2 regions of the Micromonospora sp. IBSANI012 genome follow, and region 1 is predicted to be linked to the other one. Evidence: riboswitches for the same ligand, from Rfam matches in the RefSeq annotation. Region 1 holds a riboswitch; the other holds the start of a gene.

Region 1 (10,700 bases):
GCCAGCGGGGTCTTCTCCGCCGACCGGCTCGACCCCGGCACCGCCGTCCTGCTGCGCAAGGCCGAGCTGCCGACCGTCACCGTCGGGGGTGACCTGCTCGATATCGGCTCGGGCTTCGGGCCGATCAGCTGCGTGCTGGCCACCAGCGCACCGGCCGCCACCGTCTGGGCGGTCGACGTCAACGAGCGGGCCCGCGCCCTCACCAGCGAGAACGCCCGCCGGGTCGGTGCCGCCGACCGGCTCCGGGCGGTCGCCCCGGACGAGGTCCCGGCCGACGTCACCTTCGCCCAGATCTGGTCCAACCCGCCGATCCACATCGGCAAGGCCGAACTGCACGAGCTGCTGCGCCGCTGGCTGCCCCGGCTCGCCCCGGACGGCGTCGCCTGGCTGGTGGTCGCCCGCCACCTCGGCGGCGACTCGCTGCACCGCTGGCTGGTCGACGGCGGCTGGCAGGTCGAGCGGCACGCCAGCCAGAAGGGCTACCGGGTGCTGCGGGTCACCCGGTAATCGGGTGTCGCCCGCGCCGCCCGCTCCGGCAGGATGCCGGCGTGGGATACGTGGACGTGGCAGGGGTCGGGCACATCCTCCCCGACGGCCGGGAGCTCTTCGCCGACGTGTCGTTCCGGGTCGGTGAGGGTGCCAAGGTCGCCCTGGTCGGCCCGAACGGCGCCGGCAAGACGACACTGTTGCGGATGGTCGCCGGCGACCTGCCGGTGAAGACCGGCGCCGTCGCCCGGGCCGGTGGCCTCGGCGTCATGCGGCAGTTCATCGGCATGATCGGGGACGACACCACGCTCGCCGACCTGGCGCTCTCGCTCGCCCCACCGGCGCTGCGCGACGCCGGCCACCGGCTGGCCGAGACCGAGGCGGCCATGCGGTCGGCCGAGGTGCGCGGCAAGTACAGCACCGCCGCCGGCAAGGCCCAGCTGGCGTACGCGGACGCGCTGGCCGCCTGGGGCGAGACCGGCGGGTACGACGCCGAGGTGCTCTTCGACACGGTCGCCACCATCGTGTTGGACCTGCCCTGGGACGCCGCCCGGGACCGCCCGGTGCGGACCCTCTCCGGCGGCCAGCAGAAGCGCTTCGCCCTGGAACTGCTGCTGCGCGGCACCGACGAGGTACTGCTCCTCGACGAGCCGGACAACTTCCTCGACGTGCCCGGCAAGCGCTGGCTGGAGGCGCGGCTGCGCGAGTCCGGCAAGTCCGTGCTCTACGTCTCGCACGACCGGGAACTGCTGGCGCAGTTCGCCGACCGGGTGGTCGCCGTCGAGGGCGGCAGCGCCTGGGTGCACCCGGCGGGCTTCGCCAGCTGGTACGACGCCCGGGTGGCCCGGCACGCCCGCCTCGACGAGCTGCGCAAACGCTGGGACGAGGAACATCAGAAGCTGCGCGAGCTGATGCTGATGTACAAGCAGAAGGCCGCGTACAACGACGGGATGGCGTCGCGCTACCAGGCGGCGCAGACCCGGCTGCGCAAGTTCGAGGAGGCCGGGCCGCCGCCCGTACCCCCGAAGGACCAGGACATCCGGATGCGCCTGGCCGGCGGGCGGACCGGCAAGCGCGCGGTCATCTGCGACCAGTTGGAGCTCGACGGCCTGACCTACCCCTTCGACCTGGAACTCTGGTACGGCGACCGGGTCGCCGTGCTCGGTGCCAACGGCACCGGGAAGTCGCACTTCCTGCGGCTGCTCGCCCGGGGCGGCACCGACCCGGACCCGGCCAACGGCCCGGTCGACGGCGCGGCCGCGTTGGCCCCGGTCGCCCACGACGGCATGGTCCGGCTCGGCGCGCGGGTCCGGCCCGGCCACTTCTCCCAGACCCACGACCGGCCCGAGCTGGTGGCGAAGACCCTGGTCGAGATCCTCTGGCGGGGCGACGATCACCGGGCCGGGATGGACCGGCACGCCGCGATGGCGGCGCTCAGCCGGTACGAGCTGGCCGCGCAGGGCGACCAGCGCTTCGGCACCCTCTCCGGCGGGCAGCAGGCGCGTTTCCTGGTGCTGCTGCTGGAACTGTCCGGGGCGACCCTGCTGCTGCTCGACGAGCCGACGGACAACCTCGACCTCGCCTCCGCCGAGGCACTGGAGGCCGGGCTGGCCGCGTTCTCCGGGACGGTGGTCGCGGTCACCCACGACCGCTGGTTCACCCGGTCCTTCGACCGGTTCGTGCTGTTCGGCGGCGACGGCGAGGTGGTGGAGACACCGGAGCCGGTCTGGGACGTGCGCTGACGGCTCCATGGTCCCCGCCCCGGGCGGGCGGTCGCGGGGCTCGCGGCTCGGGGCGGGCATAGGGTGGATCACGTGACTGAGATGACCTACCGCCGGTTGGGCGACTCCGGGCTCGTGGTGTCCGTGGTCGGCATCGGCTGCAACAACTTCGGCCGCAAGCTCGACCTCGACGGCACCCGGGCGGTGGTCGACGCCGCCCTCGACGCCGGGATCAACTTCTTCGACACCGCCGACATCTACGGCGAACCGCAGGGCGGCTCCGAGGAACTGCTCGGGCAGGCGCTCAAGGGGCGCCGGGACGACGTGGTGGTGGCCACCAAGTTCGGCATGGACATGCAGGGCATGAACGGCCCCGACCACGGCGCCCGGGGCGCGCGCCGCTACATCGCCCGGGCGGTGGAGGCGTCGCTGCGCCGGCTCGGCACCGACCACATCGACCTGTACCAGATGCACGAGCCCGACCCGGGCACCCCGATCGACGAGACGCTCGCCGCCCTGGACGACCTCGTCCGCGCCGGCAAGGTGCGTTACCTCGGCAACTCCAACTTCGCCGGCTGGCAGATCGCCGACGCCGACTGGGTCGCCTCGTCCAACGGGCGGGCCCGGTTCATCAGCGCGCAGAACCACTACTCGCTGCTGGAACGCTCCGTCGAGACCGAGGTCGTGCCCGCCTGCGAGCGGTTCGGCCTGGGCATGCTGCCGTTCTTCCCGCTCGCCAACGGCCTGCTCACCGGCAAGTACAAGCGCAACGAGGCGCCGCCCGCCGGCAGCCGGCTCTCCGGCGGTGGCCGGTACGCGCAGCGCCTCGCCGCCGCGGACTGGGACACCATCGAGGCCATCGAGGCGTACGCCGGCGAGCGCGGCCTGTCGATGCTCCAGGTGGCGATCGGCGGGCTGGCCGCCCGTCCGGCGGTGACCTCGGTGATCGCCGGCGCCACCACGCCGGAGCAGGTGCGGGCGAACGCCGAGGCCGGCACCTGGCAGCCCAGCGACGAGGACCTGGACGCCCTCGACGCCATCCTCTGACCGTCGGCCGGTCGGCCTGGGGCCGGCGGTCGCACCACCCGTGAGCGGGGCACCTCGGAGTCGTTGCGACGCCGCGGAGGTGCCCCGCCCTTTCGTGGCCGGCCGTCCACTCAGGGCCAACCGGACAGCATGGCGTGAGCGCTGCGTCACGCGCTGCCCACTCCGTCGAGTTGAGACGGTCCGTGGGAAAAGCGCACCCCCGCCCTTGGCGGATCGGCGCATCCGTCGTACGGTATGCCGCAAGTGACCCACGGGAGCCCGGTGCACCGGGCTGAGAGGGGGGCTGAAGCCCCCGACCGTAGAACCTGATCCGGGTAATGCCGGCGCAGGGAGGAGCGTTGCCGTGCCGTCCCTGGGACGACTGCATCTGATCACCGACACCCGGCCGGGGCGCGATCCGCTCGCCGTGCTGCGCGCCGCCCTGCCGGTGGCCCGCGCCGAGCTGGTCGTACAGGTCCGGGTGGACGACGACGCCACCGACCGGCAGGCGTACGACCTGGCCCGCCGGGTGCTCGCGCTCTGCGCGCCGTACGGGGTGCCGTGCCTGGTCAACGACCGGCTGCACGTGGCGCTCGCGGTCGGCGCCGCCGGGGGCCACGTGGGCGCGGACGACCTGCCGGTCGGGGCGGCCCGCCGGGTGCTCGGCGGCACCGCCGTGCTGGGCGCCACCGCCCGGGAACCGGGCACCGCCACCGAGGCGGTCGCCGCCGGGGCCAGCTACCTGGGCGTGGGCCCCTGCCACGCCACCACCACGAAGGCCGGCCTGCCGGCCCCGATCGGCCCGGACGGGGTACGCGCCGTCGCCGAGGCCGTCGCCGTGCCGGTGATCGCCATCGGCGGGGTGACCGCCGCGTCGGTGCCGGCGCTGCGGGCCGCCGGGGCGTACGGGGTGGCGGTGGTGGGGGCGCTGTCCGGATCAACGGATCCGGCCCGAGCTACCGCTGAACTGCTCGGGGCGCTGACGTGCTGACCCGACCGGACGTCGCCGTGGTGGGGGCGGGACCGGTCGGGCTGGCGATCGCCTGGCGCTGCGCCGCGCGCGGGCTGCGCGTCGTCGTGCACGATCCCGCTCCCGGCTCCGGCGCGTCCCACGTGGCCGCCGGGATGCTCTCGCCGGTCGCCGAGGCGTACTTCGGGGAGCACGAGCTGACCGGGCTGCTCACCGAGTCGGCCGCCCGCTGGCCCGGCTTCGCCGCCGAGCTGGCCGAGGCCGCCGGCACCGACTTCGGCCACCGCACCGAGGGCACCCTCGTCGTCGGGCTCACCGGTGACGACCTGGCCGAGGCGCGGCGACTCTGGTCGTACCAGCAGGGGTTGGGGCTGCCGATCACGCCGCTGCGCCCCTCCGAGCTGCGGGACCGCGAGCCGGCGCTGGCGCCGCGGGTGCGCGGCGGCGCGGTCGCGCCCGGCGACCACCAGGTCGACCCGCGGCGGCTGGTGGCCGCGCTGCGGGCGGCGGCCGAGCGGGCCGGGGCCAGGCTGGTGCCCGGCGCGGTCGCGAGCCTCACCGACGTGGACGCCCGGGTCACCGTGGTCGCCGCCGGCTGCGGCGCCGCCGCGCTCACCAGCCTGCCGGTCCGGCCGGTGAAGGGGCAGGTGCTCCGGCTGCGCGCGCCCGGTCGCGGCACGCCGGACTTCCGGCACGTGATCCGGGGGTACGCCGACGGCGAGTCGGTGTACCTGGTGCCGCGCGCCGACGGTGAGGTGGTCCTCGGGGCGACCGTCGAGGAGCGCGCCGACACCGAGGTGACCGCCGGGGCGGTGCTGCGGCTGCTCCGCGCCGCCGTCGACCTGGTGCCCGACCTCGCCGAGTACGACCTGGTGGAGGCCGCCGCCGGGCTACGCCCCGGTACGCCGGACAACGCGCCGATCCTCGGGCCGCTGCCCGGCCGGCCCGGTGTGCTGGTCGCCACCGGCCACCACCGGCACGGCATCCTGCTCACCCCGGTCACCGCCGACCTGATCACCGAGCTGGTGGTCACCGGCGCGGCGGACCCGCTGCTCGCCCCCTTCGCGCCGGACCGGTTCACCGCCGGCGCCGCCGCCCGAGCCGCCGGCCGGGACCGGATCGCACCCACCTCCGAGGAGGAGACGTGCAACTGATCGTCAACGGTGCCGGCCGGGACCTGCCCGGCGGGTCGACCGTGGCGGACCTGGTCCGCGCGGTCACCGAGCAGCGGCGCGGCCTCGCGGTGGCGGTGAACGGCGAGGTGGTGCCCCGCACCGGCTGGCCGGCGACTGTGCTGCGCGACGGCGACCGGGTCGAGGTCCTCAGCGCCGCCCAGGGCGGGTGAGTGGCGTGACGCTCACCATCGGCACCGTCACCCTCGGGTCGCGGCTCATCCTCGGCACCGGCGGCGCGGCCAACCTGCACGTGCTGGAGCAGGCCGTCCGGGCCTCCGGCACCGAGCTGGTCACGGTGGCCCTGCGCCGGGTGGACACCACCCCCGCCGCGGCCGGCGGGCTGCTCGACGTGCTGGACCGGTGCGGGGTGCGGCTACTGCCGAACACCGCCGGCTGCTACACCGCCGGCGAGGCGGTGAAGGTGGCCCACCTGGCCCGGGAGGCGTTCGACACCGACTGGGTGAAGCTGGAGGTGATCGGCGACGAGCGCACGCTGCTGCCCGACGGGGTGGAGCTGCTGCGCGCCGCCGAGGAACTGGTCGCCGACGGGTTCACCGTCCTGCCGTACACCTCCGACGACCCGATCCTGGCCCGCCGGTTGGCCGACGTGGGCTGCGCCGCGGTGATGCCGGCCGGTGCGCCGATCGGCTCCGGGCTGGGCGTGACCAACCCGCACCACATCCGGCTGATCCGGCAGAGCGTGGCCGTGCCGGTGATCCTCGACGCCGGCATCGGCACCGCCTCCGACGCGGCGCTCGCCATGGAGCTGGGCTGCGACGCGGTGCTGCTGGCCAGCGCGGTCACCCGGGCCGCCGACCCGGTGGCGATGGCCACCGCCATGCGATACGCGGTGGAGGCGGGCCGGCTCGCGTACGGCGCCGGCCGGATCGCCCGCCGCTTCCACGCCCTCGCCTCCACGCCCGACGAGGGAAGGCCCGACCTGTGACGGCGACGTGGCAGGTCGTCGACGGGCCGCCCGAGGCGGGCGGAGTGCGCGGTCCACGCCCCGTCGGGACGCGCACGGACCCGCGTCGAGCTGGCTCGGGGCGGCTCGCCGCGACCGGACCCGCCCGTCCGGTGGTGCCCTCGGGCCTGGTGCTGCTCACCGACCGGTGGCAGGCCCGGCGGCCGCTGCCGGAGGTGGTCGCGGCGGCGGTGGCCGGGGGAGTGCGCTGGGTGGTGCTGCGCGAGAAGGACCTGCCCCGCGCCGAACGCGCCGCCCTCGCCGCCGCGCTGCGCCCGCTCCTCGCCGAGGCCGGCGGAACCCTGATCGTCGCCGGCCCCGACCCCCTGGACGGCGACGCCGTCCACCTGCCGTCGGCCGGCCCCTACCCGCCACCGACCCTCGGCCTGGTCGGCCGCTCCTGCCACGACCGCGCCGAACTGGACCGACTCACCACAGAGGACTACGCCACCCTCTCACCCGTCTTCCCCAGCAGAACCAAACCCGGCTACGGCCCACCCCTCCAGGCAGCCGGGCTCGCCGAGCTGATCCAGGCCAGCCCCGTGCCGATCCTCGCCCTCGGCGGCATCGACACCCCCGACCAGGTGCACGCCTGCGTCCAGGCGGGAGCCGTCGGCGTGGCCGTGCTCGGCGCCGTCATGCGAGCCGAAGACCCCACCCAGGCAGCCGCCACCCTGACCGAGGCCTTCCACTCGTCGCTCGCCCCGGTGCCGCGAAGCCGGCACGCCCGCGCGGAGGTCTCCGACACGGGGCTGCGGCCGACCGTGCCCACGCAGGGATCAAGCCTGACCGCCCGGAGTGGGCACGGTCGGCCGCAGCCCTCCACACCGACACCGACGAACCCGCACGGTCGGCCGCAGCCCCCCACACCCACCACGGGAGAAACACAGTGACGCCCACGACCGTCCTCACCATCGCCGGCTCGGACTCCGGCGCCGGCGCCGGCATCCAGGCCGACCTCAAGGTCTTCGCCGCCCTCGGCGCGTACGGGACCAGCGTGATCACGGCCGTCACCGCGCAGAACACCCGGGGCGTCGACGCCGTGCTGCCGTTGCCCCCGCGCACGGTCACCGAGCAGCTCGACAGCGTGCTCGGCGACTTCCGCGTCCGGGCGGTGAAGACCGGGATGCTCGGCACCCCGGCGGTCGCCGACGCCGTGGCCGAGGCGGCGAAGGCGGGCCGGCTGCCGTACCTGGTCGTCGACCCGGTGCTGGTCGCCACCAGTGGACACCCGCTCGGCGTGGTGGAGGCGGTCGAGCGGCTGCTGCCGTACGCGGAGGTGGCGACGCCGAACTGCGCGGAGGCCGCCGCCCTCACCGGACGCACGGTGACCACGGTCGAGGAGATGGCGGTCGCCGCCGAGGCGATCGCCGCCGGCGGCCCGGCGCACGTGGTGGTGACCGGCGGTGACGTGGACGCCGGCGGCGAATCGGTCGACGTGCTGTGCGGCGGCGGGACGACCATCCTGCTGCGCGCGCCCCGGGTGCGGACCCGGCACACCCACGGCACCGGCTGCTCGTTCTCGGCGGCGATCGCCGTCCGGCTGGCGGCGGGCGACCCGGTGCCGGTCGCGGTCGCCGCCGCCAAGGAGTACGTCACCCGGGCGCTGACCGGCGCGCGGGACTGGGAACTGGGCGCGGGACGCGGCCCGCTGGACCACTTCGGCTGGTCCTGTTGACCATCAGGGAGGCTGTCATGCAGGCACGTCGCAAGGTCTACGTCGAGGGGTCGCGGCCGGACGTCCGGGTGCCGTTCGCCGAGGTGGAGCTGGCCGGGGACAACCCGCCGCTGCGCCGCTACGACACCTCCGGCCCGGGCTCCGATCCTGAGGTGGGGCTGCCGCCGCTGCGCGGAGGGTGGATCGCCGAGCGCGGTGACGTGGCCCCGGTGCGCGGTGCGGGCACGCCGTTGGCCGGGACGGACGGGAGGCGGCCCACCCAGCTCGCGTACGCCCGCGCCGGGGTCGTCACGCCGGAGATGGAGTTCGTGGCGATCCGGGAGGGGATGGCGCCGGAGTTCGTCCGGGACGAGATCGCCGCCGGGCGGGCGGTGCTGCCGCTCAACGTCAACCACCCCGAGTGCGAGCCGGCGATCATCGGCAAGGCGTTCCTGGTGAAGGTGAATGCCAACATCGGCACCTCAGCGGTCACCTCCTCGGTCGCGGAGGAGGTGGAGAAGCTGACCTGGGCGACCCGGTGGGGCGCCGACACCGTGATGGACCTGTCCACCGGCAAGCGGATCCACGAGACCCGCGAGGCCATCGTGCGCAACTCGCCGGTGCCGATCGGGACCGTGCCGATCTACCAGGCGCTGGAGAAGGTCGGCGGCGACCCGGTGAAGCTGAGCTGGGAGGTGTTCCGGGAGACCGTCGTCGAGCAGGCCGAGCAGGGCGTCGACTACATGACCGTGCACGCCGGGGTGCTGCTGCCGTACGTGCCGCTGGCGGTGGACCGGGTGACCGGGATCGTCTCCCGGGGCGGGTCGATCATGGCGGCCTGGTGCCTGGCGCACCACGAGGAGAACTTCCTCTACACCAACTTCCGGGAGCTGTGCGAGATCCTGGCGCGGTACGACGTCACGTTCTCCCTCGGCGACGGGCTGCGGCCCGGGTCGATCGCGGACGCCAACGACGAGGCCCAGTTCGCCGAGCTGCGGACCCTCGGCGAGCTGACGAAGATCGCCTGGGAGTACGACGTGCAGGTGATGATCGAGGGTCCGGGCCATGTCCCGATGCACAAGATCAAGGAGAACGTGGACCTCCAGCAGGAGTGGTGCCACGAGGCGCCGTTCTACACGCTCGGCCCGCTGACCACGGACATCGCCCCCGCGTACGACCACATCACCTCGGCCATCGGCGCGGCGATGATCGGCATGTTCGGCACCGCGATGCTCTGCTACGTCACCCCGAAGGAGCACCTCGGGCTGCCGGACCGGGACGACGTGAAGGCGGGCGTGATCGCGTACAAGATCGCGGCGCACGCGGCCGACCTGGCCAAGGGCCACCCCGGCGCACAGGCCTGGGACGACGCGCTGTCCAAGGCCCGGTTCGAGTTCCGCTGGGAGGATCAGTTCAACCTCTCGCTGGACCCGGAGACCGCCCGCTCGTACCACGACGCGACGCTGCCGGCCGAGCCGGCGAAGACCGCGCACTTCTGCTCGATGTGCGGGCCGAAGTTCTGCTCCATGAAGATCACCCAGGAGCTGAAGGACTATGCCGCGCGCGGCATGCAGGACAAGTCGGCGGAGTTCCTCTCCTCCGGCGGCCGGGTGTACCTGCCGATGGCCTGACCCAGAACCACGCCGGTCCGGCGACGGCGGGTGCTGTCGCCGGACCGCTGTGCTTCCTCAGTCCCGGTGGTGCCGGCCGCCGGACCGCAGCGAGCGGCGGCCGCTCTCCGTCTCCGGCTCGTTGTCGGCCAGCGGGCGGCTCAGGCCGGCGACCCAGTCGACGTACTCCTCGTCCTGCGCGGCGAGCGGCTCCGCCTCCGGGCTCTCGGCCGGCGGTTCGGCGCCGCGCGCCTTGTTGCGGCGGAACAGGCTCCGCTTCGGCCGGGACCGGTCGGCCGCCGGTTCCGGCTCGACCTCCGACGACGGTTCGGCCCCGCGAGGTTCGGCACCGGGCACCTCGGCGGCGGGCAGGTCGGTCGACCGGCTCGCCGTACGGGGGGTGCCGGGCCGGGAGTCGTCCGCGTCCCAGCGGAAGGTGACCGGCTTCGGTTCCTCCTCCGGACCGTGGTCCGGGAAGGGCAGGCCGGCGCGGGGCGGCGCAGGTGCGGGGCGGGGCGCGGGGAAGGCGTTCCAGCTCGCCGCGCTGTTCAGGTCGGGCAGTTGGTGCCGGGGGCGGGGCGCCGGCTCGGCGCTCGCGGGAGTGGCACCGGCGGTGGGTGGGGTGTGGCGCACCGGGATGCGGTCCGCGCTCGACGCCCGTACGCCGGGCCGGGGAACCGGCGCGTCGCGGACGTCGTCCCTGGTGGACCCGGTCGAGGGGTACTCGGAGCGCGCCGAGTCGGAAGCTGCCGGGTCGAACCGCGCCGAGTCGGACGCTGTCGGGCCGAACCGTGCCGGGTCGAGCGCCGCCGGGTCGAGCGTGGCCGAGTCGAGCGGCGCGGGGTCGAGCGTGGCCGGGTCGAGCGGCGCCGAGTCGAGCCTGGCCGGGTCGAGCGTGGCCGGGTCGAGCGGCGCCGAGTCGAGCCTGGCCGGGTCGAGCGTGGCCGGGTCGAGCGGCGCCGAGTCGAGCGTGGCCGGGTCGAGCGTGGCCGGGTCGAGCGGCGCCGGGTCCAGCCTGGCGGCGTCGAGTTCGGTGGTGTCATGGCCGGCTTCGCCGAGCCGGGCTGTGTCGAGTTCCGGCCGGTCGAGGC
Region 2 (10,700 bases), 680 kb from region 1:
AGTGGCCGGTGCCGAAGGCGTGCACCACCCCGTCGGCGCGCAGCGCCTCGGCGATCAGGTCGGCCGCCCGACCCACCGCCTCCCGCTGGCTCGCGGCCACCCGGCCGATCGTCTCGGTCACCACCGCCAGGTATGCCTCGGCGCTCACCGTCATGCGTTCCTCCGTCCGCTCGTCGGTCCTGTTCGTCGGGTCGGCCCGCGGCGGGCTCAGTCCAGGCCGCGTACCCGGGCCAGGATCGCCTCGGCCAGCGGGGCCGGCGCCTCGTCGGGAATCCAGTGGGTGACGCCGGGGAGCGCGACGAACCGGTACGGCCCGGTCACCTGGGCGGCGCAGGCCTCGGCGGCGGTCCGGCCGATCGCGACGTCCCCATCGCTCCAGACGAAGGTGGTGGGCACCGCGACCGGCCCGGTCCGCGCCAGGTCGGCCCGGGACATGGCCCGGTACCAGTTCAGCGCCCCGGTCAGCGCGCCCGGCTCCCGCATCGGCTCGGCGTACCGGGCCACCTGCCGAGCGGCGCCCACCCCGGAGAGCAGCCGGCGCAGGGCGGTCGCCTGCATGGCCAGCAGCACCTTCTCGGCCTTGCCCGGCTGGCGGAACAGCAGCATGTACGACGAGCGCGCCTTCTGCCGCGGGTCGTTCGCCAGCGCGTGCGCCATCGCAGCCGGATGCGGCACGGAGACGGCGGTCAGGGTGCGGACCCGCTCGGGATGACCCGCGGCGAGGCCCCAGGCGACGATGGCGCCCCAGTCGTGCCCCACCACGTGGGCCGCCTGGACACCCAGCGCGTCGAGCAGCGCCACCGCGTCCGCGACCAGCTCCGGCAGCCGGTAGGCGGCCACCTCGGTCGGGCGGGCGGCCGGCGAGTAGCCCCGCTGGTCCGGCGCGTACGTGCGCAGGCCGGCGGCGTGCAGCGCCGGCACCACGTCGTCCCACTCGCCGCCGTGCTGCGGGAAGCCGTGCAGCAGGAGGACGGGTTCGCCGCCCTCCGGGCCGCCGGTGCGTACCTCGAACGTCAGCCCTCGCGCCTCGACCCGCATGATCGGCAGCCTACCCAGCCCGGCGGTCGTCCACCCGGGCCGACCGTGGCGGGGTCGGAGCTGTTAGCGTCGACGAGACAACTTCACATCCGACAGGGGAGCGCACAGCGCTGAGAGTGCGGGCACCGCCCGCAGACCCTCGAACCTGATCTGGGTAATGCCAGCGCAGGGAGTTCGGTCGACCTCCAGCCGCGCCGCCGTCCGGTCCCACACCGGGCGCGGCGTGCGTCTTCTCCTGGTTCGATCATTTGGACTGGGAGCACACATGACCAACACCGACAGCAACCGGTGGCGCACCATCGACATCGTCATCGCGGCGGTGCTCGGGGTGGCCTTCGGCATCATCTTCTGGGCCTGGGGCCTGCTCTGGAACGGCCCCGCCGACGCGATCCCGCTGCCCGGCCGGGCGGCCATCTACGGCGTCTGGCTGGTCCCCGCCGTCCTCGGCGGTCTGATCATCCGCAAGCCGGGCGCCGCGTTCTTCACGCTCACCGTCGCCGCGCTGGTCTCGGTGGCGCTGGGCAGCAGCTGGGGCTGGACGTTGGTCATCCAGGGTCCGCTGGAGGCCGCCGCGGCGGAACTCGCCTTCGCGGCCTTCGGGTACCGCGTCTTCCGGCTGCCCATCGCCCTGCTGGCCGCCACGCTGGCCGGCCTGGCGGCGGCGATCTACGACGTCTTCGTCTGGTACCCGGACACCGCCTGGGGCAGCTTCCGCCTCCCCTACATCCTGATCACCGCCGCCAGCTCCCTGGTGGTCGCCGGCCTCGGCGGCATGGCCCTCACCCGGGCCCTCGCCCGCACCGGCGTCCTCGACCGGTTCCCCGCCGGCCGCGAGCGCGCCGCCATCTGACCGCCCCCCGCTTCGTTGATCAAGAGGTTTGCGTCAACGGGAGCCACCGTCGTGACGCAAACCTCTTGATCACCGGCCGGGAGCCGGGCGGGCCTGGGTAGGGAGGGGGTCAGGTGGGCGCGGTGGAGATGCGTGGGTTCGGGTGGCGGCACGCCGGGCGGAAGGCGTGGGCCGTGCGCGGGGTGGACCTGCGGATCGAGGCCGGGGAACGGGTCCTGCTGCTCGGGCCGTCCGGGGCGGGCAAGAGCACCCTGCTGGCGGCGCTGGCCGGGCTGCTGCCCGAGGACTCCGGCGAGCAGGAGGGCACCGTCGAGATCGACGGGCTCGACCCGCGCAAGGACCGGGAACGGGTCGGCATCGTCTTCCAGGACCCGGAGACCCAGCTCGTGATGGCCCGCAGCGGCGACGACGTCGCGTTCGGGCTGGAGAACCGGGGGGTGCCGGCCGGGGAGATCTGGCCGCGGGTGGACGAGGCGTTGCGCCGGGTCGGTTTCCCGTACCACCGGGACCGGCCCACCGCGGCGCTCTCCGGCGGCGAGCAGCAGCGCCTGGCCCTGGCCGGCGCGCTCGCCCTGCGCCCCGGCCTGCTGCTGCTCGACGAGCCGACCGCCAACCTCGACCCGGCCGGCGCGGACCTGGTCCGCCGGGCGGTCGCCGGCGCGCTGTCCGCCGACACCACCCTGATCCTGGTCGAACACCGGGTCGCCGAGGCCCTGCCGCTGGTCGACCGGGTGGTGGTGCTGGAGCCGGGCGGCGGCGTCCGCGCGGACGGCCCGCCGGAGGCGGTCTTCGCCGCGCACGGCGAGGCACTGGCCGCCGAGGGCGTCTGGGTGCCGGGCCGGACCATCCCGCCCCGGCACGCCACCACGCCGCCCGGCGAGGAGTTGCTCACCGCCGAGCGGCTCGGCCTGCCGCCCCGGCTGGCCCCCACCGACCTGCGGGTACGCGCCGGCGAGGCGCTCGCCGTGCTCGGGCCCAACGGCGTCGGCAAGTCCACCCTGGCCCTGCTCCTCGGCGGGCTGCTCCGCCCCGGCGTCGGCCGGGTCACCGCCACGGCAGCGCTGGCCGGGGCGGACGACCGTACTCCCCCGCACCGCTGGCGGGCGCCCGCGCTGGCCCGGCGGATCGGCTCGGTCTTCCAGGACCCGGAGCACCAGTTCGTCACCGCCACGGTCTTCGACGAGCTGGCGCTCGGCCCCCGCCGGACCGGCCAGTCCGAGCCGGCGGTACGCGCCACCGTGGACGCCCTGCTGGACCGCCTGCGGCTGACCCGGCTGGCCGGGGCGAACCCGTACACCCTCTCCGGCGGGGAGGCGCGGCGGCTGAGCGTGGCGACCGCGCTGGCCACCGCGCCCCGCCTGCTGATCTGCGACGAACCGACCTTCGGCCAGGACCGGCGCACCTGGCGGGAGCTGCTCGACCTCTTCGCCGAGCTGCGCGACGCCGGGCACGGCGTCGTCACCGTCACCCACGACGCGGACTTCGTCGCCGCGCTCGCCGACCGCACCGTCACCCTGCACCGGCGGCCCGACCCGGCCGGCGGCGACTCCGGGCGGCGCCCGTGATCAGCCTGGAACCGGTCGCGGCGCCCGGCGCGCCGCTGGCCCGGCGCAACCCGGTGGCGAAGCTGGCCGCCGCGTTGGTCTTCTCGGCCGTCCTGGTCGCCACCCTGGACCCGGTCGCCCCGGCCATCGCGATCGCCGTGGAGCTGGCCGTGCTGCCGCTGTTCGGGATCCGGTACCGGGTGCTGGCCCGGCGGGCCCTGCCGCTGCTGGCCGGCGCGGCCGGCATCGTGGTCACGCTGGTGCTCTTCGCCGCCGACCGGTCCGGCCGGGTGCTGCTGGACGCCGGGCCGCTGCTGGTCACCTCGGGCGTGCTGCTGACCGCGCTCGGGCTGGCGCTGCGGATGTTCGCGGTGGCCCTGCCGGGCGTGATCGTCTTCGCCACCACCGACCCGACCGACCTGGCCGACGCGCTGGTGCAGAACGCGAAGGCGCCGGCCCGCTTCGCCATCGGGACGCTGGCCGCGTTCCGGCTGGTCCCGCTGCTCGGCCAGGAGTGGCAGATGATCGAGATGGCCCGCCGGGCGCGCGGCGTGGACGCCGGGCGCAACCCGGTGGCGAAGCTACGGCTGTTCGTGTCGACCGCGTTCGCCCTGCTGGTCGGGGCGATCCGGCGGGGCACCCGGCTGGCGGTGGCGATGGACGCCCGGGGCTTCGACGCCGGCACCCCGCGCACCTTCGCCCGCCGGCAGCGGTTCGGCGTGGCCGACGGGCTGCTCGTCGCCGGAGCGGCCGTGCTGGGCGCTGCGGCGATCGCGGTCAGCGTCGCGCTCGGCACCTTCCGCCCGCTGATCGGCTGACCCGAGGCGACCGGGGCCGGACCGGGCGGCCCGGTGGTCGGGTCCGGACCGGAGGCCCGGTGGTCGGGTCCGGACCGGAGGCCCGGTGGTCGGGTCCGGACCGGAGGCCCGGTGGCCGGGTCCGGACCGGAGGCCCGGTGGCCGGGTCCAGACCGGCGGCCCGGTGGCCGGGTCCAGACCGGCGGCCCGGTGGTCGGGTCCAGCCGTGCGGCGCCGGCGACCCCTCCCGGCCGGCCACTGGTGGCGGGAAGGTGTCCGGTGAGCGTGATACCTCTGAGGCATCTTGATACCTCAGAGGTATCACGCTCGTCGCGGTCATACCTCCGCGCCGCGACACGCCGAACCGGCCCACCGGGCCGCTCCGGACCCGGTCCCGGTGCAGCAGAGGACGGATCGCCGCGCCGGGAGCGCGCTCCCGGCGCTCACGTGCGCCACCGGCCGCCGGATCAGGTACGCGACCGACCGGCATCCGTACCAGCAGCGCCGATCAGCTGCGGCGGAACGCGTACCGGCGGGTCTGGCCACGGGCGGCGGTGGAGCCGCCGCGCACCGACGGGCCGGTCCACGGCGGGGTCGCCGGGGCGGGTCGGGCGGCGGCGGGCGCGGAGCCCGTCTCCTCCGGCAGGGTGACCGGGGCGGCGGGCGCCACGGTGAGCGCGTCGAGATCCGGCGGGCTCACCGCCACCTTGGACGGCGCCGACGGGCGGGACTTCTTCGGACTGCGCTTGGCGGGCATACGCTGCCTCCTTCGGATGCGGGGACCGCGCCGCGAGGCGGGCGGTCGGCGGGCAGGGAACGGCCCGGGCGACCCGACCATGGAGACACCACCCGTACGAGACAAGGTGGGGATGCGGACGCCCGGCGCGGCCGGACCCCCGACGACGGCGGCGGGCCCGACTGGCTGAAGGTGAGGCGTCAGATACACATGCCGACAGGCTAACCCGCCGATGGCGGCGGCCGCAGCCGATTTACTGGCACCATCGGCGGCATGCTGATCGCGTTCTCGATTACCCCGCTGGGCGTCGGCGAGTCCGTCGGCGACCTGGTCGCCGAGGCGGTCCGGGTGGTCCGCGCCTCCGGCCTGCCCAACCACACCGACGCCATGTTCACCACCGTCGAGGGTGAGTGGGACGAGGTGATGGCGGTGGTCAAGCGGGCGGTCGACGTGGTGGCCGAACAGGCACCCCGGGTCAGCGTGGTGCTCAAGGCCGACGTGCGGCCCGGCGTCACCAACGCGCTCACCGGCAAGGTGGCCCATGTCGAGGCCCGCCTGGCCGAGGGCTGACCGCCCGGCGCCGCCGCTGGCGAGCCCGGCGTCCGCGACGGCCCGCACCGCGCCGCTCACCGAGCGTCGATGTCCGGACCCCGGCGGCGGGTGGCCGCGATACGGTCGCAGGACGGCAGGCCGACGAGAGGTGGCGGACGGATGGCTCAGCAGGCGACGGCGCAGATCGGGGTCACGGGGCTGGCGGTGATGGGCCGCAACCTGGCCCGGAACCTGGCCCGCAACGGCTTCACGGTGGCCCTGCACAACCGCTCCCCCGAGCGCACCCGCAGCCTCGTCGCCGAGCACGGCGGCGAGGGCACCTTCGTCGCGTCCGAGTCCCTCGCGGACTTCGTCGCCACTCTGGAGCGACCCCGCGCGGTGATCGTCATGGTGAAGGCCGGCGGCCCCACCGACGCGGTGATCGACGAGCTGGTCCCGCTGCTCGAGGAGGGCGACATCGTCGTCGACTGCGGCAACGCGCACTTCGCGGACACCCGCCGCCGGGAGGAGACGCTGCGCGGACACGGCCTGCACTTCGTCGGCACCGGGGTCTCCGGCGGGGAGGAGGGCGCGCTGCGCGGCCCGAGCATCATGCCCGGCGGCTCCGCCGAGTCGTACTCGAAGCTCGGGCCGATCTTCGAGAAGATCGCCGCCCAGGTGGACGGTACCCCGTGCTGCCGGCACATCGGCCCGGACGGCGCCGGCCACTTCGTCAAGATGGTGCACAACGGCATCGAGTACGCCGACATGCAGCTCATCGCCGAGGCGTACGACCTGCTGCGGGCGGGGTTGTCGGCGAGCCCGGCGGAGATCGCCGACATCTTCCGGGAGTGGAACACCGGCGAGCTGGAGTCCTTCCTCATCGAGATCACCGCCGACGTGCTGGCACACACCGACGCGGCGACCGGTCGGGCCTTCGTCGACGTGGTGCTCGACCAGGCCGAGCAGAAGGGCACCGGCCGGTGGACCGTGCAGAGCGCGCTCGACCTGGGCATCCCGATCACCGGCATCGCCGAGGCGACCTTCGCCCGGTCGCTCTCCGGCCACGCCGACCAGCGTGCCGCCGCCCGCCGGGCCTTCGCCGACGCCGGCGAGAAGTGGCAGGTCGAGGAGCGGGAGACCTTCGTCGAGGACGTCCGGCGCGCGCTGCTGGCCAGCAAGATCGTCGCGTACGCGCAGGGCTTCGACCACATCCGCGCCGGCAGCCGCGAGTACGACTGGGACATCGACCTCGGGGGCACCGCCACCATCTGGCGGGGCGGCTGCATCATCCGGGCCCGCTTCCTCGACCGCATCCGGGAGGCGTACGACGCCCAGCCGGACCTGCCGACGCTGCTGGTGGCGCCGTACTTCGCCGAGGCGGTCGGCGCCGGGGTGCCGAGCTGGCGGCGGGTGGTCGCCGATGCGGCCCGGGCCGGCGTGCCCACCCCGGCGTTCTCCTCGTCACTGGCCTACTTCGACGCGCTGCGCGCGGAGCGGCTGCCGGCGGCGCTGATCCAGGGCCTGCGGGACAACTTCGGCGCGCACACCTACCACCGGGTCGACCGGGAGGGCTCGTTCCACACCCTCTGGGCCGGCGACCGCTCCGAGGTGGCCGGCTGAGGCGGGACTGATCGACTCGGTTTGCGGCGCGGGCGGCGCGGGCGGGGGGCTCAGGCGAGGGTGGCGTGCATCTCCCAGACCAGAATCTCGGCGGCCTCGGTGGCGCTGACCCGGTGGCCGCCGGTCATCGTGATGCGGGCGGCGTCGCCCGCGCCGAGCCGGCCGGCGCCCTCCAGCGTCACCGCGCCGCTGGGAACGTAGAGGTGCAGGTAGGGCGCGTCGGGCAGGGTCACCTCGTCGCCGGGGGCGAGCCGGGCGGCGTGCAGGGTGGCGTACCGGTTGCGGATTCGGATCGCCGAGGCGCCGTCGTACCGGTCCATGCCGGAGGCGACCGGCACCAGGCCGCCGCGCAGCAGTTCGTCACCGATCTCCAGCTGCTCGTAGCCGGGGTCGACGCCGTCGGTGTCGGGCACCACCCACATCTGCACGAAGTGGACCGGGTCGCCGTGCGGCTCCCGGCCGTCCAGCCGCCAGGAGTCGTTCTTCTCCGAGTGCATGATGCCGGTGCCGGCGCTCATCCGCTGGGCCAGCCCGGGATAGATGACGCCGCTGTGGCCGGTGGAGTCCTGGTGCACCAGGGAGCCGCGCAGCACCCAGGTCACGATCTCCATGTCCTCGTGCGGGTGGGTCTCGAACCCGGTGCCCGGGTGGACGATGTCGTCGTTGTTGACCAGCAGCAGGCCGTGGTGGGTGTTGGCCGGGTCGTAGTGCCGGGAGAACGAGAACGAGTGCTTCGAGTCGAGCCAGGACAGTCGGGTCTTGAACCGGTCCTCGGCCCGGCGGACGTCCACCGCCGGGCTCGGCGCCAGCGCGCTCACCAGGCCCGCTGCCCGGTCTCGTTCGGCGCCCAGGTCAGCGCCGGTTCACCGGTTGCCAGCTCGGCGATCTCGCCGGAGCGCACGCTCGGGGCGTGCCCCAGCTCGGCGCAGTGCTGCTCGGCGATCTCGGCGCAGATCCCGGCCACCTGTTCGCAGATCGGGCTGCCCAGGTCGGCGGCGTTCAGCGCCATGATCATCTTGTACCGGAGATCCGCCATGCCCACCCCCGTGGCGGACGCGCCCGGGCGGCGCGCCCTGCGCCGATCGTACGCGCGCGGGCCGCGCCGACCGGCCGGAACGCGTCAGCGCCGCCCCCGAGGGAGCGGCGCCGACGGCGTGGTGCGGGTCGCTGGTGAGCGCGAGGAACGCAGCGCAGCGGAGTCCCGCAGTCGTGAACGAAAGGCTGGCCGGTCACCAGAACCGGCGACGCTTGGCCTTCTGCGGACGCAGCATGTCCGCGCCCTTGCTGAGCAGTCGGCTCACGCCGGTCGGGCCCCGGCGGGCCTCCAGCGTGTGGCTGAGCCGGCGCGCACCGGCCGCGGCCAGCGGCACGGCGACCGCCATGACCGCCCACTGGGCAATCCGCTTCTGAATCATGTGGGTTCACCTCCGCGTCTTGGCTGCTACCCCAAGAGGTACCCCACCCGAGGCTCGGATAAGCGCGAGCGTCTCGACGTCTACACCTGCGGGGCGACCGGGTTGGGCAGCGCGCCCCCGAACCGGCGGTCCCGCTGCGCGTACAGCTCGCAGGCGTACCAGAGGTGCCGGCGGTCGAAGTCCGGCCAGAGGGTGTCGAGGAACACCAGCTCCGCGTACGCCGTCTGCCAGAGCAGGAAGTTGGAGATCCGCTCCTCACCCGAGGGACGCAGGAACAGGTCCACCTCCGGGATCTCCGGGTGGTAGAGGTACTTCGCCACGGTCTTCTCGTTGACCTTCGCCGGGTCGAGCCGACCGGCAGCCACGTCGCGGGCGATCGCGGCGGCGGCGTCGGCGATCTCCGCCTGGCCGCCGTAGTTCACGCAGAACTGCAGGGTCAGCGTCGAGTTGCCCCGGGACATCTCCTCGGCGGTCTGCAACTCGGAGATGACGCTCTTCCACAGCCGCCCCGCCCGGCCCGACCAGACCACCCGCACGCCGAGGTCGACGAGCTGGTCGCGGCGGCGGCGGATGACGTCCCGGTTGAAGCCCATCAGGAACCGCACCTCGTCCGGCGAGCGCCGCCAGTTCTCGGTGGAGAACGCGTACGCCGACAGGTAGGGAATGCCCAGCTCGATCGCGCCCTCGATGGTGTCGAAGAGGCTGAACTCCCCCGCCTCGTGACCCTTGGTGCGGGGCAGGCCGCGCTCCTTGGCCCACCGGCCGTTGCCGTCCATCACCACCGCGACGTGCTTCGGCACCGCCTCGGCGGGCAGCGCCGGCGGCCGGGCGCCCGACGGGTGCGGTGTCGGCGGCACCGGCGCGCGCCGGCCGGCCCTCAACGATCGGATCACTCGGTCATCTCCCTGTCCACGCCGTCCACGCCGGCCCCGACGCCGGGCGGCGACGGAACCGGACCGGCCACGCCACCGCCGGGTGACGGGACCGCGCCGGCCGCCGGGGCACCCCGGTCGACCAGCGGCAGCGAGCGTAGCGCGCGCTCCAGGTGCCACTGCAGGTGCGCCGCGACCAGGCCGCTGCACTCCCGGCGTACGCCGGTCTCGGTGGCGTCGGCGACCCGCCAGTCGCCACTGGTCAGCGCGGACATCAGGTCGATGGTGGCCGGGGCGGGGTGGGCCGCGCCCGGCGGCCGGCAGTCCGGGCAGACGGCGCCGCCGGCCGGCACGGAGAAGGCCCGGTGCCGCCCCGGCGTGCCGCAGACCGCGCAGGCGATCAGCGCCGGCGCCCAGCCCGCCAGCGCCATCCCGCGCAGCAGGTACGCGTCGAGGACCAGCGTGGTGGCGTGGCTCCCGTCGGCCAGCGCCCGCAGCGCGCCGAGGGTGAGCTGGAACAGCCGCAGCGAGGGTTCCCGCTCGACCGGAGTGAGCCGCTCCGCGGTCTCGGCGATCGCGCTGGCCGCGGTGTAGCGGGGGTAGTCGCCGAGGAACCGCTTGCCGTAGAGGTCGATCCCCTCGACCTGGCTGACCGTGTGCAGCGAGCTGCCCAGGTTGCCCTTCGGGTCGCCGGCGAGCTGCACGTCGACGTGGCCGAACGGCTCCAGCCGAGCGCCGAACTTGCTGGTGGTGCGCCGGATGCCCCGGGCCACGGCGCGCAGCCGGCCGTGCCGGCGGGTCAGCAGGGTGATGATCCGGTCGGACTCGCCCAGCTTCTGCACACGCAGGACCACCGCGTCGTCGCGGTAGAGCTGGCGGCGGTACCCGGGCATCGGGCCATTCTCCCTCGGGGTGGGAAATCAGGGTCGGTTCGGGGTGGACCGGCGTCGCGTCCCCGATGTGCGGCGGACGGGGCCGGCCGTAGGTTGCTGACCATGGCTCTTCCCCGCACCGCCGTCGCCCTGGGCGCGGCCGCCACCGTCATCCTCGCCGCCGGGTGCGACACGCTCTCCTTCCGGCGGCTGGACTTCGACCACACCGAGGCGGTGCGGATCAGCACCGTCACCGTACGGCCGGGCGCGGGCGACGTGGTGGTCCGGGCCACCGGGCCGGCCACCGAGGTACGCATCAAGCGGGTGCTGCGCTACCAGGGCGAACAGCCGCGCACCACGTACGAGGTGCGGGGCGACGAGCTGGTGCTGGACGCGGAGTGCGGCCCCCGCTGCTCGGTGTC

The links. Region 1 has a riboswitch for thiamine pyrophosphate ahead of thiE (thiamine phosphate synthase). Riboswitches for the same ligand answer to the same signal wherever they lie in the genome.
Region 2: it holds a riboswitch for thiamine pyrophosphate, as region 1 does, so the genes downstream of both, ACTWM8_RS23715 (ECF transporter S component) here and thiE (thiamine phosphate synthase) in region 1, are expected to answer to the same signal.

The regions. Positions count from the first base shown of each region.
Region 1 is NZ_CP199933.1:5,829,035-5,839,734, reverse strand. It holds gene ACTWM8_RS26950 (class I SAM-dependent methyltransferase) at 1-507, shown strand, start outside; gene ACTWM8_RS26945 (ATP-binding cassette domain-containing protein) at 549-2,228, shown strand; gene ACTWM8_RS26940 (aldo/keto reductase) at 2,292-3,254, shown strand; TPP riboswitch at 3,495-3,603, shown strand; gene thiE (thiamine phosphate synthase) at 3,598-4,224, shown strand; gene thiO (glycine oxidase ThiO) at 4,218-5,357, shown strand; gene thiS (sulfur carrier protein ThiS) at 5,348-5,548, shown strand; gene ACTWM8_RS26920 (thiazole synthase) at 5,545-6,324, shown strand; partial or broken gene ACTWM8_RS26915 (thiamine phosphate synthase) at 6,456-7,031, shown strand; gene thiD (bifunctional hydroxymethylpyrimidine kinase/phosphomethylpyrimidine kinase) at 7,232-8,020, shown strand; gene thiC (phosphomethylpyrimidine synthase ThiC) at 8,038-9,630, shown strand; gene ACTWM8_RS26900 (hypothetical protein) at 9,688-10,700, opposite strand, start outside.
Region 2 is NZ_CP199933.1:5,150,726-5,161,425, forward strand. It holds gene ACTWM8_RS23705 (SIS domain-containing protein) at 1-154, opposite strand, end outside; gene ACTWM8_RS23710 (alpha/beta fold hydrolase) at 208-1,038, opposite strand; TPP riboswitch at 1,123-1,228, shown strand; gene ACTWM8_RS23715 (ECF transporter S component) at 1,304-1,888, shown strand; gene ACTWM8_RS23720 (ABC transporter ATP-binding protein) at 2,002-3,453, shown strand; gene ACTWM8_RS23725 (energy-coupling factor transporter transmembrane component T family protein) at 3,450-4,250, shown strand; gene ACTWM8_RS23730 (hypothetical protein) at 4,738-4,986, opposite strand; gene ACTWM8_RS23735 (MTH1187 family thiamine-binding protein) at 5,239-5,535, shown strand; gene gndA (NADP-dependent phosphogluconate dehydrogenase) at 5,677-7,119, shown strand; gene ACTWM8_RS23745 (pirin family protein) at 7,170-7,937, opposite strand; gene ACTWM8_RS23750 (thioredoxin reductase) at 7,934-8,155, opposite strand; gene ACTWM8_RS23755 (hypothetical protein) at 8,349-8,534, opposite strand; gene ACTWM8_RS23760 (isoprenyl transferase) at 8,615-9,391, opposite strand; gene recO (DNA repair protein RecO) at 9,424-10,299, opposite strand; gene ACTWM8_RS23770 (DUF4097 family beta strand repeat-containing protein) at 10,402-10,700, shown strand, end outside.